4 regions of the Alishewanella sp. HL-SH06 genome follow, and region 3 is predicted to be linked to each of the others. Evidence: predicted binding sites of a transcription regulator. Region 3 holds the regulator's gene; each other region holds the start of a gene.
The links. Region 3 encodes sigma-54, which starts transcription at its own class of promoters, with help from an activator protein. Its sites were predicted from a motif close to GTTGGCACGNNNNTNGNNT; they were not measured.

Region 1: glnK (P-II family nitrogen regulator) is a predicted target of sigma-54. The motif match lies at 1,590-1,608, and genes of this name have one in related genera.
Region 2: ACUJFK_RS01455 (manganese efflux pump MntP) is a predicted target of sigma-54. The motif match lies at 2,030-2,048, and genes of this name have one in related genera.
Region 4: ACUJFK_RS13240 (flagellar assembly protein T N-terminal domain-containing protein) is a predicted target of sigma-54. The motif match lies at 2,959-2,977, and genes of this name have one in related genera.

The regions. Positions count from the first base shown of each region.
Region 1 covers NZ_CP199752.1:3,618,898-3,623,246, forward strand. Annotated here, with positions in the region: gene ACUJFK_RS16735 (ammonium transporter) at 1-1,194, opposite strand, end outside; gene glnK (P-II family nitrogen regulator) at 1,206-1,544, opposite strand; gene ACUJFK_RS16745 (YacL family protein) at 1,719-2,108, opposite strand; gene acnB (bifunctional aconitate hydratase 2/2-methylisocitrate dehydratase) at 2,408-4,349, opposite strand, start outside.
Region 2 covers NZ_CP199752.1:318,205-322,553, forward strand. Annotated here, with positions in the region: gene ACUJFK_RS01450 (DUF4287 domain-containing protein) at 454-1,014, opposite strand; gene ACUJFK_RS01455 (manganese efflux pump MntP) at 1,405-1,962, opposite strand; yybP-ykoY riboswitch at 1,970-2,139, opposite strand; gene ACUJFK_RS01460 (TonB-dependent receptor) at 2,724-4,349, shown strand, end outside.
Region 3 covers NZ_CP199752.1:850,948-855,296, reverse strand. Annotated here, with positions in the region: gene lptB (LPS export ABC transporter ATP-binding protein) at 1-705, shown strand, start outside; gene ACUJFK_RS03830 (RNA polymerase factor sigma-54) at 754-2,241, shown strand; gene hpf (ribosome hibernation promoting factor) at 2,267-2,554, shown strand; gene ptsN (PTS IIA-like nitrogen regulatory protein PtsN) at 2,561-3,034, shown strand; gene rapZ (RNase adapter RapZ) at 3,031-3,888, shown strand; gene ACUJFK_RS03810 (HPr family phosphocarrier protein) at 3,878-4,153, shown strand; gene ACUJFK_RS03805 (Na+/H+ antiporter subunit G) at 4,189-4,349, opposite strand, start outside.
Region 4 covers NZ_CP199752.1:2,874,704-2,879,052, forward strand. Annotated here, with positions in the region: gene ACUJFK_RS13215 (chemotaxis protein) at 1-667, opposite strand, end outside; gene flgA (flagellar basal body P-ring formation chaperone FlgA) at 794-1,519, shown strand; gene flgM (flagellar biosynthesis anti-sigma factor FlgM) at 1,598-1,915, shown strand; gene flgN (flagellar export chaperone FlgN) at 1,915-2,349, shown strand; gene ACUJFK_RS13235 (LPP20 family lipoprotein) at 2,398-2,859, opposite strand; gene ACUJFK_RS13240 (flagellar assembly protein T N-terminal domain-containing protein) at 3,072-4,208, shown strand; tRNA gene ACUJFK_RS13245 (tRNA-Arg) at 4,309-4,349, shown strand, end outside.

The DNA of each region.
Region 1 (4,349 bases), 1.2 Mb from region 3:
TTCGCTTACACGAATACCCATTACCAATTTCAGGAGATACCAAACCACCAAGCTTGTAATAAATACCCAAGCAAAGATTGCAAAAGCACCAATTAACTGGCCAACGAAGGTTGCACCTTCTTTACTAAATGGCACAATCATCAGACCGAAGAAACCTACTACACCATGAACAGAAATAGCACCAACTGGATCATCAATCTTAATTTTGTCTAAAGCGATAATCGAGCCGACCACTAACACACCACCTATGGCACCGAATAACGTTGCCTGTAAAGCAGTTGGTGTAGAAGGTTCAGCCGTGATAGCAACCAAGCCTGCAAGAGCACCGTTTAATGCCATCGTTAAATCAGCTTTGCGGAATAAGAGCACCGATAAGGCCAGTGCTGCAATAGCGCCGGAAGCGGCAGCCGCATTGGTATTTAAAAAGACCACGGCAACAGCATTAGCATTACTGATATCCCCCAGTTTTAATACTGAACCACCGTTAAAACCAAACCAACCCATCCACAGTATCAATGTCCCTAAGGTTGCTAAAGGCATGTTCGCACCAGGAATTGCACTCACTTTACCGTCTTTACTATACTTCCCTTTCCGAGCACCTAGTAATAACACTCCCGCTAAGGCTGCCGCAGCACCTGCCATGTGCACAATGCCTGAGCCTGCGAAATCAGAAAAACCAAACTGATCATCCAGATTAATACCGAACATCCCTTCAGCGCCCCAAGTCCAAGATCCATGAACTGGATAAATAAAGCCCGTCATCACCACCGCGAATGCTAAAAAGGCCCAAAGCTTCATTCGCTCAGCAACAGCACCAGAAACGATAGACATTGCAGTAGCAACAAATACGACTTGGAAGAAGAAGTCAGATGCGCTAGAGTAAACCGCTGCCCCTGTAAAACCATCTTCACGCTCGGCAAAACTGGTTAAGGTAGCATCAACATCCACAGCGCCGATACCACTTAAGAAAAAGTCACCGCCATACATAAATGCGTAACCGCATATTAGGTACATAATGCAAGCTATGGAGTAAAGGGCCACGTTTTTAGTTAAAATCTCAGTGGTATTTTTGGCGCGCACCAAACCTGCTTCCAGCATTGAAAAACCGGCAGCCATCCACATAACTAAGACACCGCACATTAAAAAGTAGAAGGTATCCATGGCATATTGTAAGTGATAAATTTGTTCTTGCATGTTAATACTCCTTAAATCGCTTCGGCGTCGGTTTCACCCGTCCGAATACGGACGGCTTGTTCGAGGTTGTAAACGAAAATTTTTCCGTCACCTATCCGACCGGTATGAGCCGCTTTTTGAATGGCTTCAAGTAAACGTTCTACCTGATCATCTTGGGTCGCAATTTCCAGTTTTACCTTTGGCAGGAAATCAACCTGATACTCAGCTCCACGATATAATTCGGTGTGGCCTTTCTGCCGACCAAAACCTTTTACTTCTGTCACCGTTAAACCTTCTACACCAATGTCCGCGATGGCTTCACGAACATCATCCAGTTTGAACGGCTTGATGATGGCACAAACAAGCTTCATGATGGTTTTCCTTATCGACTAATTTTTGTGATTGCACCGTTATATAAGAAAACCTTGTGCCAACTTTTATTTATCGATAAAAAACAATAATTTAAGCCTCCATAGCCAAATTTAAAGCAAAAAAAAGCACCATAATGGTGCATTTATTCCCGTAGACTGTGCAGCTCTCTTCGCTTAACCGCCGCTTAAAAACTGCTGCCAAGCCTGTAGCAGTTTCACTAAATCTTCCAAACCACATTGGGTTTGCATGCCATGATCATCCAGCGATAATGCCTCTTCATCAAGCTCGGCTGAGGTTTGTTGCGGCGTGTCCCCTGCTTCATAAAATAGGGTGTTATGCCTTAAAGTCACCTCGGCATGTTCCACTTCGAGTAGATATTCTTTTCCTTGGTAGCGCAAAGTGTCATAGGCTTTTAAGGCCTGCAATTGGCTTAACAGCGGTTGATAGGCCGAAGCTTGCTGGCCAAATTCGTCCAATAAAAAGCGCGCTAACACATCGTGTTCAGCACTGAGTTTTAAGCTAAATTGCCGGGTGGCCCGATCATAAGTAAAGTCGTATTCCATGCACTATTCCGTTAACACGCAGTGTTAGAGCGCCCACGGCACAAGCCACAGCAGCTAGGCGTACCGTATTTGTTTGAGGCGAAGATTTTACCTGATTTCATGCGGCTTGGTTGGCAAAATAGCAGGTTTTTGCGCTAAGTCAGTTAGTAGCGGCAGTTAGCACAGTACTGATTAAGTCGACAGGATAACCGACACGGCTCAGCAACCTTGTCACCCAGTGCGATGTCAGCCGTGGCTTTGTAGGACATTACGTATAAAAAAGGCCTGCATTCAGCAGGCCTTGTTAAACAGTTTGCTGACTACACAGCTTGCTGAATAATCACGTTGTCTGCTTTTTTAGTGTATTGCGACATCTTATGGAAGTTCAGGTAACGATAAGTGTCGGCTGCCGTAGCATCGATCTGTTTCGCGTACTCTAAGTATTCCGCTACTGTCGGTAACTTACCTATAATAGAAGCGACCGCCGCTAACTCGGCTGATGCTAAATAAACATTCGCACCCTGACCTAAACGGTTCGGGAAGTTACGAGTAGACGTTGAGACGACTGTCGACTTCTCAGCTACGCGAGCTTGGTTACCCATACACAGTGAGCAACCTGGCATTTCAGTGCGCGCACCGACTTTACCGAAGATGCTGTAGTAACCTTCTTCCGTTAACTGTGCTTGGTCCATCTTAGTCGGCGGAGCAATCCATAACCGCGTGGGCAACTGGCCTTTATATTTGTCCAGTAATTTACCCGCAGCACGGAAGTGACCAATGTTGGTCATACAAGAACCGATAAATACTTCATCAATCTTGTCGCCTGCTACTTCAGACAATAAACGCGCATCATCTGGGTCATTTGGTGCACATAGTACCGGCTCTTTAATGTCAGCTAGGTCAATTTCAATTACTTCAGTATATTCTGCATCAGCATCAGCAGACATTAACTGTGGATCTTTCAACCAAGCTTGCATTGCTTGAATACGGCGCTCGATAGTACGAACATCACCATAGCCTTCAGAAATCATCCACTTCAACATCACGATGTTTGATTCAAGATATTCGGCAATCGATTCTTCTGACAACTTGATAGTACAACCGGCAGCAGAACGCTCAGCAGACGCATCTGATAATTCAAAAGCTTGCTCAACCGTTAAGGTTGGTAAGCCTTCAATCTCTAAAATGCGGCCAGAGAAGATGTTCTTCTTACCTTTCTTATCTACCGTTAACAGACCTTTTTGGATCGCTACGTAAGGAATGGCATGTACTAAGTCACGTAAGGTAATGCCTGGCTGCATTTCGCCTTTAAAGCGGACCAATACCGATTCAGGCATATCAAGCGGCATAACACCCGTTGCCGCAGCGAAAGCGACTAAGCCTGAACCCGCTGGGAACGAAATACCAATTGGGAAACGTGTATGCGAATCACCACCCGTACCCACTGTATCCGGCAGTAACATACGGTTTAACCAGCTGTGGATAATACCGTCACCTGGGCGCAGTGCCACACCGCCACGATTCATAATGAAATCTGGCAACGTGTGGTGAGTGTCAACATCAACGGGCTTCGGATACGCAGCCGTGTGACAGAAAGACTGCATAGTTAAATCGGCGGTGAAGCCTAAACACGCTAAGTCTTTTAATTCATCACGCGTCATGGGGCCAGTCGTGTCTTGCGAACCTACGGTGGTCATTTTCGGTTCACAGTAAGTACCAGGACGCACGCCTTTCACGCCGCACGCTTTACCTACCATTTTCTGCGCTAAGGTGAAGCCTTTGCCAGAATCTGTTTTGGGTAAGGGACGACGGAACTTGTCTGAATGACCTAATTTTAAAAACTCACGAGCACGGTCAGTTAAACCACGACCGATAATTAATGGAATACGGCCACCGGCACGAACTTCGTCAATTAAAACGTCAGTTGCTAAGCTGAACTCGGCTAATACTTCGTCAGTACCATGGCGAACCACTTTGCCTTCGAATGGCAGAATGTCGATCACATCGCCCATTTCTAACTTGCTAACATCGACTTCGATAGGTAATGCGCCAGAGTCTTCCATGGTGTTAAAGAAGATAGGCGCAATTTTGCCACCTAACACAAAACCACCGCCACGCTTGTTTGGCACGTAGGGAATATCATCCCCCATAAACCACAATACCGAGTTAGTGGCAGATTTACGTGATGAACCCGTACCCACTACGTCACCCACATAAGCCAATGGGTAGCCTTTTTTATTCAGTTCTTCTAGCTGCTTGATC
Region 2 (4,349 bases), 530 kb from region 3:
GTTAACTAGATTCAGCAGGGTTTTACCGATGCTCGGGATTAACCTTATCAAAAGTCAGAAAATCTTGAGTTTTTACACAGCCTGCGCTCAAAGCTGACTTAAACGTAGCTTGGATATTGGTGGTATCTGGTGATTTGTCTAAACAACGAAGTGTTTTGGATAAGCCCTATAAAATATCAAACTATATTATAAAAATTATGTGCTTGAAGTGAGAAAAAATATCAAACATTAGCTATTAATTAATCCGTTAAATGCCGATTTTTTTATCAAACTATAATCTGAGCCTACATTTTTGTTTGTTTGGCAAGTTGTGTTTGGTACGTAAAAAATAAATTGCTCTAAATTTGGTATCAATTAAATATTAGTTTATGCTCATTACTGAGGTCAGTAATGGGCATAAGCTATGAGAAGCTGGATTGGTTAAGAAAGCTTCGTTAATTGTCAGATCTGCTACTAACCTGCTGCGTCATAAGCCATCTTTATCCATGCAATAAGCTCCGCATCAACTTGCGTTGCATCTGTCAGCTTCACGCGAAATTTGCACATCTGCCCATCTGGTAGCTTTTCGAGACGCGGAGAAGCTGGAAGCTCTTTAATGTTTAGTCCAAGTTCCACTCGCGTTTTGGTTACAGGGCCTATCGTGGCAAACTGCTTCTTTCTGCGGTAGCTGACGTATTTTTGTTTTGGAGCAGACTCGAATGATCCAAAATTTTCCATTTGCGCAAGGAGCGATTCATGAATCTGGCGAAGAGCTGCTTTGGGGCCAACATAAAGAGCATCAATTGGACCGACGACAATGCTGTTATCTGTTTGAGTTAATGTTTTGGCTAAATGAGCAATGGTGTTTGCATCGCCATGTCCAACTCCAAGGTCGCTTTTTAACATATTGACGATTTCGCTGTGCTTGGTGAGGCCGCAATCCTGAGCAAGCGATTTAAGCTGATCTATCGTCTTCCCAGTACGCGTTTCAATATTCTTGATTTGTGTTTCTAAGGCTTTCTGAACGTCTGCCATGTCATCCTCCGATGTTGTATATGCAGCTCTTACAGTTATGATGCAATCAATATTATTCAGAGAAAATTAATCCTATTGAACTTTAATTTACAGCTTAAACAAACTAGAAAACATATTCGGTTGTGAGATAAAGCCGGCTTTCGCATATATGTGATGGTTCAGCGAGGTGTTTCTGTTTCTCGCTTTTATCAGTCAGTATCCCATTCATGTAATTATCGATGTATGAGTTTAAAAGATATGACGAGTAAAAAACGCTGTTAAGTGCTAATGCCTCGATGCCCGTTGTGGGTACCAGTAACTGTCGAGCCAGTGCGCTGTGTTAATAATACGTGGGGCCGCACCGAATAAAAGATTGCTGGCCTCCACAAAGGTTGGTGCCTCGAAAAAAAATTACAAATGACTGTACAATGTTAATGACCCAACCGCAATTAGCGTAAGGCCGCCAAAAATCTCAGCTCTGTGCCCTATAACCGAGCCTATTGCACGCCCTAGCATTATGCCAATAGTCACCATCAGTGTCGTCGCAAATCCAATCAAAGCTGCTGCTATCCAAATGTTGACGTTGATGAACGCAAGACTCACACCAACCACCATTGCGTCAATGCTTGTACTAAATGCCGTTAGGCAGATTCGAAATAAAGACTTTCCAGTTTCTTGTTCTTCATCATTTCCAGCCGGCTTTGTACCTTCATAAATCATATGCAGACCTAGAATCGTCAAGAGTGAAAAGGCAATCCAGTGATCCCAAGCTTCTACATATTCTGAGGCTGACTTTCCTATCAACCAGCCTACAAGCGGCGTGATTGCTTCGATAAAACCAAAGATGAGTCCGATTTTGAAAGCTTCTATCAATCGTGGTTTTTTAAGGGTTGCACCTTTACCAATCGCAGCAGCGAAAGCATCTGTGGACATAGCAAAGGCAAGTAAAATAAGCGGAATTGGGTTCATTTAGTTGGCTCCGGTCGGGCATATCAAGTCCACGATATATCCACACGCCCGACCTTGGGCATGGATATATCGATGGTCTCGCCAACCAAGAGGTATTCGCACCATGGCATGTGGCCAATTATGTTGATACGAATTCTTCCAAATTTCGAAAGCAGGCTACTCCCCAACAAGGGCTTATGTTAGCAATTATCCTAAATAATGACAAATTTAGCGTGTTGGTGTGGAGCGGCATACTGAACTGGGTCAACAAACGAGGCGTGTGATGGTGAACTTCATTCTTGAAAAGAGAGTGTCTTGAACTGAGGAAAAGTAAATCTTTTTAGAAAGAGCCTGTTCTGAATTTTTGCCATTTGTGCAAAACAGCTAATAGTTGAAGTGAGTTAATTGTTGGTGCGTTCGCAGGATGAAAGTTTTTATGCGTAAAGATTGCATCAAGTGGTAAGTGCGTAGAAAACAGTGGTAGCTAAGCACCCTAAAAATTGTAGTGCACCAAAATAAGGCAATTTAGCGTGATTTGGTAATTAAAGCCTTTTTTCAGCAGTTTTTTAGCCAGAAACCTTTATTCTCGTTGTTCTCAGTGCACTAAAAGTGAACTTTTATTGCCACACATTTGTGCATCTTTTTACTGGTCTGTCTTGACGTAGAAATATTAATCAACTAAGTTGTGTAAGCGCTTACATTTTTGTGCCTGCAAATGTCATTAAAATGTAAGCGAAGCATATAATAAAATGGCAAAAATACAGGAAACACGGGAGAAAGGTATGAATCAAACACGTTTCAAGCTGTCGCGCATAGCGATGAGTTTGTCACTGATTACAGGCGCCGGCATGATGGCGCCTGGTTTCGCGCAAGAAGCCGCTGCGGACGAAAACAGTGATATTGAAATAATTCAAGTTTCGGGCATTCGTGGCAGTTTAATTAAGTCGATGGATGTTAAACGCAGCTCTGTCGGCGTGGTTGATGCCATCTCTGCAGAAGATATTGGTAAATTTCCAGACACTAACCTTGCAGAATCCTTGCAACGGATCACGGGTGTGGCTATCGACCGTTCAAACGGTGAAGGTAGCCGCGTTACGGTGCGAGGTTTTGGCCCAGATTTTAACTTAGTGATGTTAAATGGCCGGCAAATGCCCGCTTCGTCACTGGAAGCGACCTCAGCCTCATCTTCTCGTTCGTATGATTTTGCAAACATCGCTTCTGAGGGTATTTCAGGAGTTGAAGTGTATAAAACGGGTCGTGCCACTATCGCTACCGGTGGTATGGGCTCAACCATTAACATTTTAACGACTAAACCATTGAATGCTCCCGGCGAGAAAGCCAGCTTTGGTATCAAAGGTGTAATGGACCAGTCAACTGACGAAGGCGCCAGCATCACGCCAGAGCTATCAGGCTTATACAGCAATACTTTTAATGACGACAAATTTGGTGTCGCCATTAGCGGCTCATACCAGCAGCGTGAAAGCGGCAACAAGCAAGCCAATAGCGGCGGCTGGCGAACTTTTCCTGGCACCGTAAATGGTTTTGACTGGGATGGTGGTAATGCAGATTGGGGTGGTTTAATCCCTGATGGTGCCAATGCTCATCAAAATTACCCAGCTGCTGACTCAATCTACTCCGTACCACAAAGCTTAGGTTATGCGTTTCATGAAGTAGAAAGAACCCGTACTAATGGTCAGTTAGTACTGCAGTATCAACCGGTTGACTCAGTAAGAACAACCTTAGATTACACTTATGCAAAAAATGAAGTGTCAGATCGTTACAATGATGTTTCTGCCTGGTTTAACTTCGGCCCTTCTTCAGGTGTGTGGAGCGATGGCCCAGTAGCAGCACCCATTGTCTATTCTGAAGCTTTTGGTGCTCCTGGCGATTTAGCCATGGGTGGTGGGCAGTTCTCAACCGTAAACGAGAATAAGTCTTTAGGTTTCAATGTTAACTGGCAAGCAAGTGACAACTTAAAGTTAGAGTTGGACTATCATAGCTCGTCAGCTGATTCTAGCCCAAACAGCCCCTTTGGTAGCAACAACGTTATTGGTATGGCGACTTTCGTGCGTACTCTCACTACCGCACGTTTTGACACCGACTTGCCTACATTGGTTATTGGTTACCCTGCTGGCTTTACGGGTATTCGCGGTGAAGACATGCGGGTAACGGGTAGTTCATTCCGCAATAGCCAAATGCGCAGTGACATCGACCAACTGCAACTTCGCGGTAACTATTCGTTTGACGATGGCATCTTAAACAGTATCGATTTTGGTGTAACAAGTTCAGAAACCAAAAACCGTTCAGCGTTCTCTAACGTGCAACAGGATAACTGGGGTGGTTTAGGCGCGGCGGGTGATATCGACCCGTCAGTGTTCAAGCTTGACCAGTTAGGCGATAACTTCAAC
Region 3 (4,349 bases):
CACCTCGCCAAAAGCTATAAAAGCCGGCAGGTAGTGAAAGATGTCAGCTTAGAGGTCAATGCAGGGCAAATCGTCGGTTTATTAGGCCCTAACGGTGCAGGTAAAACAACAACCTTTTACATGATTGTTGGCTTAGTTCCCTCGGATAAAGGCACCATTACCCTCAACGAGCAAGATATTACTTTTGCTCCGATCCACCAACGTGCCCGCGCCGGCATTGGTTATTTACCGCAAGAAAGCTCGATTTTTCGTAAATTGACTGTGCATGAAAACTTATTGGCCATTTTGCAAACCCGCAAAGATTTAAGCACGCAACGCCGCGCTGAAATTGCCGATGATTTATTAGAAGAATTTCATATCGGCCATATCCGCAACAGTTTAGGGATGGCGTTATCTGGTGGCGAGCGTCGTCGGGTTGAGATCGCGCGGGCACTAGCCGCTGATCCCGCTTTTATTTTATTAGACGAACCATTTGCTGGGGTTGACCCGATTTCAGTACTTGATATCAAAAAAATCATTCAACACCTCAGCCAACGTGGCATTGGTGTTCTCATTACTGACCATAATGTGCGTGAAACGTTAGATGTTTGTGAAATCGCTTATATTGTCAGTCATGGCGAACTGATTGCAGCCGGTTCTCCGCAAGATGTTCTAGCAAATCAGCAGGTGCGTGATGTATACCTAGGTGAGCAATTCAGGCTATAGTAAAGAAGATAGAACGCAACTGCGCATTCAGGAGAGAATTACAGGTACATGAAGCCCTCTTTGCAACTCCGCCTAGGACAACAGCTTACCATGACGCCACAACTGCAACAGGCGATACGCCTATTACAGTTGTCCACCATTGAGCTACAGCAAGAAATACAGGAAGCGTTAGACGCGAACCCGTTACTCGAAGGCGATGATGATTTCGAACGTCAGCCAGATGAGGTTGATCACAGTCTTGGCAATATCAATCGCGATACCCTTGACGATCCACGCAACAAAAACTCAGAGCAAAAAGACGCAGCCGATCGCGATACCAGCGATGATCTGAATAAACAAAACATCCAAGAAGATTTACCGCTAGATAATAACTGGGATGACTTAGTCAGTGCCGCCCCTGTTAGCAGTGGCAACATGCCTGATGACGATATGGTGTATCAGGGTGAAACCAGCGATACCCTGCAAGATTATTTACGTTGGCAAATGCAACTCACGCCCTTTTCTGAAATCGACCGGGCTATTGCTGAGATCATTATTGAAGCCATCGATGACAATGGTTTTTTAAGTATCAGCTGCGAAGAAATACTCGACTCACTGCAATCTAACGAGGTCGAGGCCGACGAAGTTGAAGCCGTGATTAAACGCATTCAATTATTTGATCCGGTCGGGGTTGGCGCGCGCTCGGTGCAAGAGTGTTTACTGGTGCAGTTACGGCAGTTTGAGCCAACTACCCCCTATTTAAATGATGCAAAACTCATTATTAGCAACTATACCGAATTTTTAGCGAATAGAGACTTTCGTTCTTTGATGCGCGTGACTAAACTCAAAGAAGAAGAGTTAAAGGAAGTCATGCAGTTGATCCACAGTTTAAATCCACGGCCTGGTGCTGATGTGATTAAACAAGAGCAGCAATATGTTATTCCTGATGTCACGGTGACAAAAGTAAAAGGTCGCTGGCAAGTCGAATTAAACGCTGACGCTATGCCCAAAATACGGATCAATCAGCAATATGCGGCGATGAGCAAAACCGCTAAAAATACCGCTGATACGCAATTTATTCGTTCGCACTTGCAAGAAGCTAAATGGTTTTTAAAGAGCTTAGAAAGCCGAAACGATACTTTACTCAAAGTAGCCAATTGCATTGTGCAGCAACAACAAGCCTTTTTTGAGCATGGTGAAGAAGCCATGAAACCGATGGTATTGAATGATGTTGCAGAAATGGTCGGTATGCATGAGTCGACTATCTCACGCGTCACCACTCATAAATATATGCATACACCACGTGGAATTTTTGAACTTAAGTTCTTTTTCTCCAGTCATGTTAGTACAGAGAGTGGTGGTGAATGTTCTTCCACTGCCATTCGTGCTTTTATTAAAAAATTGGTGGCGGCAGAAAATCCGGCAAAACCGCTAAGTGACAGTAAAATGGCGGAAATTTTGTTAGAACAAGGGATAAACGTGGCTAGGCGAACTATCGCTAAATACCGCGAATCGTTGTTTATTCCGCCGTCAAATCAACGAAAGACCCTGCTGTAAGTGTCTTAACTAAAAGGAAGAGTCTATGCAAATCAATTTAACAGGCCGTCACGTCGAAATTACCGAAGCCTTAAAAGATTATGTCGAGAATAAATTTGCTAAGCTAGAGCGTCATTTCGAGAACATTAATAATGTACATGTCATCTTAAACGTGGAAAAATTACAACAGATTGCCGAAGCTAAAATCCATCTCACCGGTGGCGAAGTGTTTGCGGTGTCTGAGAACGAAAACATGTATGCTGCGATTGACCAGTTAATAGACAAACTCGATCGGCAGGTCATTAAACACAAAGAAAAACTGTCACGACACTAAGACATTATTATGAATTTAAACGCAATGTTAGCGGAGAACTGCACGAAAAGTGCAGTTCTATTTAACAGTAAAAAACGTATCCTCGAATATATCGCCGAACTGGCTCACCAGCAGCTTCCCGAACTATCTGAATACACCATTCTTGAAGCCTTAATGACCCGTGAAAAACTCGGTTCAACCGGCATCGGTGGCGGTATCGCCATTCCTCACGGCAAACTTGACTGCGTAACTCAACCGATTTTGGTGTTTGTGGTCAGTAAAGACCCTATCGCGTTTGATGCGATAGATAACCAAGCCGTCGATATTTTTTGCGCTATTTTAATACCTACTGAGCAATGCCAAACGCACCTAAGTACGTTATCCGGTATTGCCAAATTGTTGAGTCAGAAAGACTTAACCAAAAAAATCCGCCATGTCGAGTCAGATGAACAACTGTATCAGCTACTACTCGACTATAGCCAAAAAACAGGTGAGTCATGAAACTACTCGTCGTCAGTGGTCGCTCAGGCTCTGGCAAATCGGTTGCTCTGAGAGTCATGGAAGATCTCGGCTATTACTGCGTCGACAATCTCCCGGTTAATCTATTACCGACTCTGGCAACTGCAGTAATGGGCCAATATGAACGCGTTGCCGTGAGTATTGATGTACGTAACTTACCGAGCGATCCCGATGAGTTATCAGACATTTTGTCATATCTGCCGCGCAAGCTGGAACTGACGATTTTATATTTGGATGCGGATCACACCACGCTAATTAAGCGCTTTAGCGAAACGCGTCGCTTGCATCCGCTATCCCATCAAGCGATGTCGCTCGATGAAGCCATTTCACGTGAACAACAGTTATTAGATCCTATCTCTAGCCGCGCCGATTTATATATCGATACCACTGAGCTGAATGTGCATCAGTTGGCCGAGCAATTACGTGAGCGGATCTTAGGCCAAAAGACCGGCCGTTTAGTGATACTCTTTGAGTCCTTTGGTTTTAAATATGGTATTCCAAAGGATGCCGATTTTGTGTTCGATGCGCGGTTTTTACCCAACCCACATTGGGAGCCGGATCTGAAACCGCTCACAGGTTTAGATCAGCCAGTTAAAGATTACCTCGCCTCACAAGACGTGGTGGCAAAATATACGTGGCAGATCAATACCTTTATTGCCAGCTGGTTACCCCATCTCGAGCGTAACAATCGCAGCTACTTAACGATAGCGATTGGTTGCACCGGTGGCCAGCATCGTTCAGTGTATATCGCACAAAGCCTAGCCGAAACCTATCGCAGCCAGCGCGAAGATGTACAAATTCGCCATCGGGAATTAGTCAGACATCATGGCCGATAAGTTAGCTGCAACAGTCACGATTATTAATGCCCTAGGCCTACACGCACGTGCCGCCACCAAGCTAGTGCAGTTAAGCCAGCAATTTGATGCCAAAGTAGAATTAGTGCAAGAAGATGGTAAAACAGCAGATGCCGGCAGCGTACTGGCCTTGCTGATGATGGCCAGTAGTAAAGGTAAAACCCTTACAGTGACCACCGAAGGCCCTGACGCTGCTGAAGCATTAGACGCGATTACTTTATTAATTAATACCGGTTTTGGCGAATAGCGTAAAGCTTGTGCTTTACGCTATTGTTAGGTTTTTTAGGGTAAATTCGACTTAATATGCGAGCGGCTGCTGTTTTGTAATTGCCCTCGCTTCAGTTCTTGCTCACCTGTAGTACGCGCAATCGCCTCAGTCTGATGATGCAGGGCAGCTTTAATGAGCATATGTGCACTGATTGGCGCGGTGATTAATAAGAAGA
Region 4 (4,349 bases), 1.9 Mb from region 3:
TTAATTGTTGTAGGTAGGTCAGCGCTTCGCGGCCATTTTTGACCAAGTGCATTTTTACACCCAAAGGTTCTAGCGCCCGTTTCACCTGATTACGGGCCACAGTAGAATCATCAGCAATTAAAATGACTCGATCGCCTAAATCAGTTGCAATGCTTTTCGACACCGTTTCATCGTGGATCATTGTCGGTGAGGGTGAAATCTCTTCGAGAATTTTTTCAACATCCAAGATCTCAATTAATTCTTTATCCAGCTCGGTAACAGCCGTTAAATAGCTTTGCTTACCACCAGTGCCTTTTGGCGGAGGCATGATGGTTTCCCAGTTGGTATTAACTATGCGCTCAACTGAACTAACTAAAAAGCCCTGCACCGAGCGGTTATACTCAGAAATAATAATGAACGCAGTGGAAAGATCTTGAATTTCTCGCCCGCCGATAGCCAAGCTTAAATCAATGACCGATATGGTTTGGCCACGAATGTGCGCAATACCACGCACAAACTTGTTGCGTTTGGGCATGCTGGTTAAACGCGGACATTGCAATACCTCACGCACTTTAAACACGTTAATACCATAACGCTGGCGTCCAGCAAGCTTAAACAGCAGCAACTCTAATCGATTCTGACCCACAAGTTGGGTGCGCTGGTTGACGGAATCTAGAATACTGGACATCTGGGTTTCCTTACTTCAGCCTTTAGGCGTGATATTTGCATGACTAGTTCAACTGTCAGAAAATCGGCGTCAATACATGATTCAGGTATGTTATAGCCCTTTGTTAGTTAAGCATAGACAAACCCTATGAAAAAGTATGAAAATTTTCGTCATATTACTGCTTTAATTACCTTACTGTGCTTAAGTTTAACGCTTAATGCTTCGGCTTTTGCCGAGCAAAATACCTCAGCAAGCTATAACCCTGAACAATTAACGACCCTGACAGAAAATTGGTTAAAAGACACCTTAGCCAGCGAACTGTCAACAGATACTGAGATAAGCGTGACCCCTTTGGATACTCGGATTGGTGATAAAGAATGTGCTAATGCCCTGCAATTTAGTTTACCGGCAAACTACAATCCACGCCAAACCACCGTGCAATTAAGCTGTGACAGCCCTGTCGCTTGGCAGTTGTTTATATCAGCTAAGATCACCGAGTATCTTGATTTAGTGGTGATGCGGCAAAATATTTCTCCAGGAACGGTTATCACGGCCGATATGCTCGAAATTGAGCGCCGGGAGCGACGCTTAGTTCGGGGTAATATTGTGCAGCAACCGGCTGAGATTATTGGTAGTAAAAATAAACGCAGTCTGAGTGTTGGTCAAATTATCAACCTTCAAGATCTTTGTCTTGTATGCCGGGGTGATATTGTTACAATAGAAATTAATAACAGCGGTTTATCTGTTACTGCCACTGGCGTGGTTCAGCAAGACGGTACCCTAGGTGCTATAGTTACCGTGAGAAACCAGCAATCTGGGCGCAGTATTCAAGCAGAGGTTGTTGGGGTTAATCAAGTTCAAGTGAAATTTTAGAAAATAAACCTAAAGTTTTCTTTGTAGCGGCCGTTAACCTAAGCATAAGGACTAAAGTTTAGGTGAAGAGGTTCTATTATGGCGATTAATATTAATAACTTGCAAAATACTCCGCAGGTTAAAACAGATAAAAACGATCAACTGGTGCAGCGCCAACAAACTACTGTGCAGCAAAATGCCGGTAGTCAGGCAATGCAAAAGCAAGATTCGGTTTCTATTACACCGCAAGCTCAGCAATTTTCTAAATTGCAAGAAAAGGCCAGTAACAGTAGCGGTATCGATCAAGAGAAAGTCGATAAGATTAAACAGGCTATTGCTGAAGGCAAATACAAAATTAACGTTGAGCAGTTAGCTAAGCGTATCATGCAATTTGAGGGCGATTTATTCGACCGCTAATGAATACAGCACAAAGCGCCACCCTCACCTGCCTGAACCAACAACAAGCGCATTTATCTGCGCTTTTGTTGTTGCTAGAACATGAACTTAAAGCGGTTACTGAACGTGATGTACCGCGTTTAAACAACATCATCGAACAAAAAAATACCTTATTGCTACAAATTGAACAAACCGATAAGGCACTTAGCCAATCTGAAGACCTGGCTGAGCAACGCAAACAATCTTGGTTTGATGAGCGTATTGCTGTTTTGGATGATTTATTGGCGCAGTGCAAACAACAAACTGCCGTTAACCAGCAGGTTTTAGAACACAGCCAGTTAACGCTAGGTCGATTAAAGCATGAGATTTTATCGGCGAATGGTAAGACCGGCTTAACCTACACCAACAAAGGCAAACCGGCTGTAGATAGTAAAGGCAGTGGCGTAAAAGCCTGATCCAACCTTACGTATTAAGCAATTATCCGCGCTTAATAGGCCTAGCCATCACCACAAATAACGCACACTGCGAATACTTTGCTTCGGCTCGGTATGCTGCAAGGTTGCATATACTTCGGCAAAATCCAGCGATAGCTCGGTAATATAGGTATCTTCAACCGCATAGGTTTTCACTACCCGCGCACCGCGGATCACACCTTGCACTGACGCTTCTAGCACATCGTTTTGCGCGACCATGGCACTTAAGGTGTTTTTGCTGTCAATTCTTTGACCATAAACCCGCTCAGCTAATTCTCGATAAGCTTCTAATTTGGAAGCACGCATCGCCATTAACATACGCTGGCTGTCACTCGCACCCGGTTGTGCTGATATTGGCGCAGCACCCAGCGCCGTTATCACCGGGAAAGCCAGTGGCGTTTCTTGTTGATATTCAATATGTCTATCAGCCAATTGGCCACAAGCTGCTGTTAATGTTGTAAGGATCACAACTACGCTTAAGCTCTTAATCATAATAACCCATCCTGTCACGGCAGCGGGCGCTGCCTAAGCCAACGCTTTTCTGATATCAAAACTTAAGCAAAATTCACGCCAGTCATCACAAAAAACCAGCTCGGCACATTATTTGCTTGTACAGTAGCAATAGATACGTTGTAACGCCGGTGCTAAGCAAACTACCCGATAGGCGTTTACACCTAATCAATACATTCAGACGATGGCAGACTATGAGAATACGCATTCTATCCACCCTCTTGTTCGGGCTTGCCGCTTTAAGCCAAAGTAATTCACTCTACGCCAACTGGTATGAAGCCACCGGGCAAGCCAGTATTGAACGTGGCGATTTAGATAGCGCGCGTCGAGCGGCCATTGAAGATGCACTGCAACGCGCCACCTTATTTGCAGGGGCAAAATTAGAAAGCCACCAACAGGTAGTGCAAGGGATCTTGCAACATCACTCGGTTACGCTTAGCACTAGCGCGGAGCTGCGACAAGTACAGCTACTGTCAGAAACGCACAGCCAACAACAGGTGTTTATTACGCTAAAAGCCCATATCTTGCCGATGGCCAAAAGCTGTTCGGCTAATTTTCGAAACCCATTATTGGTTACCCAAGTGCATTTAGATGCGCGGCAAGACGCCATTTATGGCCAGTTGTTTGAACTAGGTGAACACAGTACACGACAACTGTCGCGCCACTTGCGTGACTTTGGCCCAAGCCTAGCATTACAAGTGCGTGACGAACCCATCGCGCAATCTCAATTAACCGCCAATGTTGCCGATCAGTTTTTTGCAGAGGGCCAACAATTTATTTTATTCGCTACTATTCAGGATTTATCACTTGGCGCTAAAACCAGTAAATTTTGGCAAAGCAGCCAACGAGAACGCTTCTTTACTTTAGAAGTGACCTTGTTTGATACCTATGAGCGACGAGTGCATTACCAACAAGAATACCGCACCAGTAGTTTTTGGCCAGTTCAAGATAACACCACACCCAATAGCCACAGTGTGGCATTTTGGCGCATGCCCTATGGCCAAAAAATTGATCAAGTGCTTCGTACCGTGGCGCAAGATATTCAAGAACAAACCCAATGCCAGCCGTTGCTTGCACAAATCCGCCAAGTAAAACAACAGCATATTCAGATCGGCTTAGGCAGCAGCCATGGTTTAAAAGTGGGTGATCAGGTTAATTTAATTCAAGTTCAGCGCGATCCGCAGCAAGCCGAACTGCGGCGTTTACTTGATAGCCCCGTGCAACTCACGATTACCGATATTACCCCAGAAGGCGCATGGGCCGCCTCGCCGAGCCAACAATTGCTCAATCATATTCAACCGGGTGATATTGTTAGCTTTCAAAGCCGATAGCCTTTATCAAGGCCGCTTTCTGAGTTATGAAACAACAGCGTAAGCGGTCGCAAGGTAATATTCACTTCAAGGTCTTATTCTGCTAGACTCTGCGCCCTGTTGCCTCATAGTTAAATGGATATAACGGCCCCCTCCTAAGGG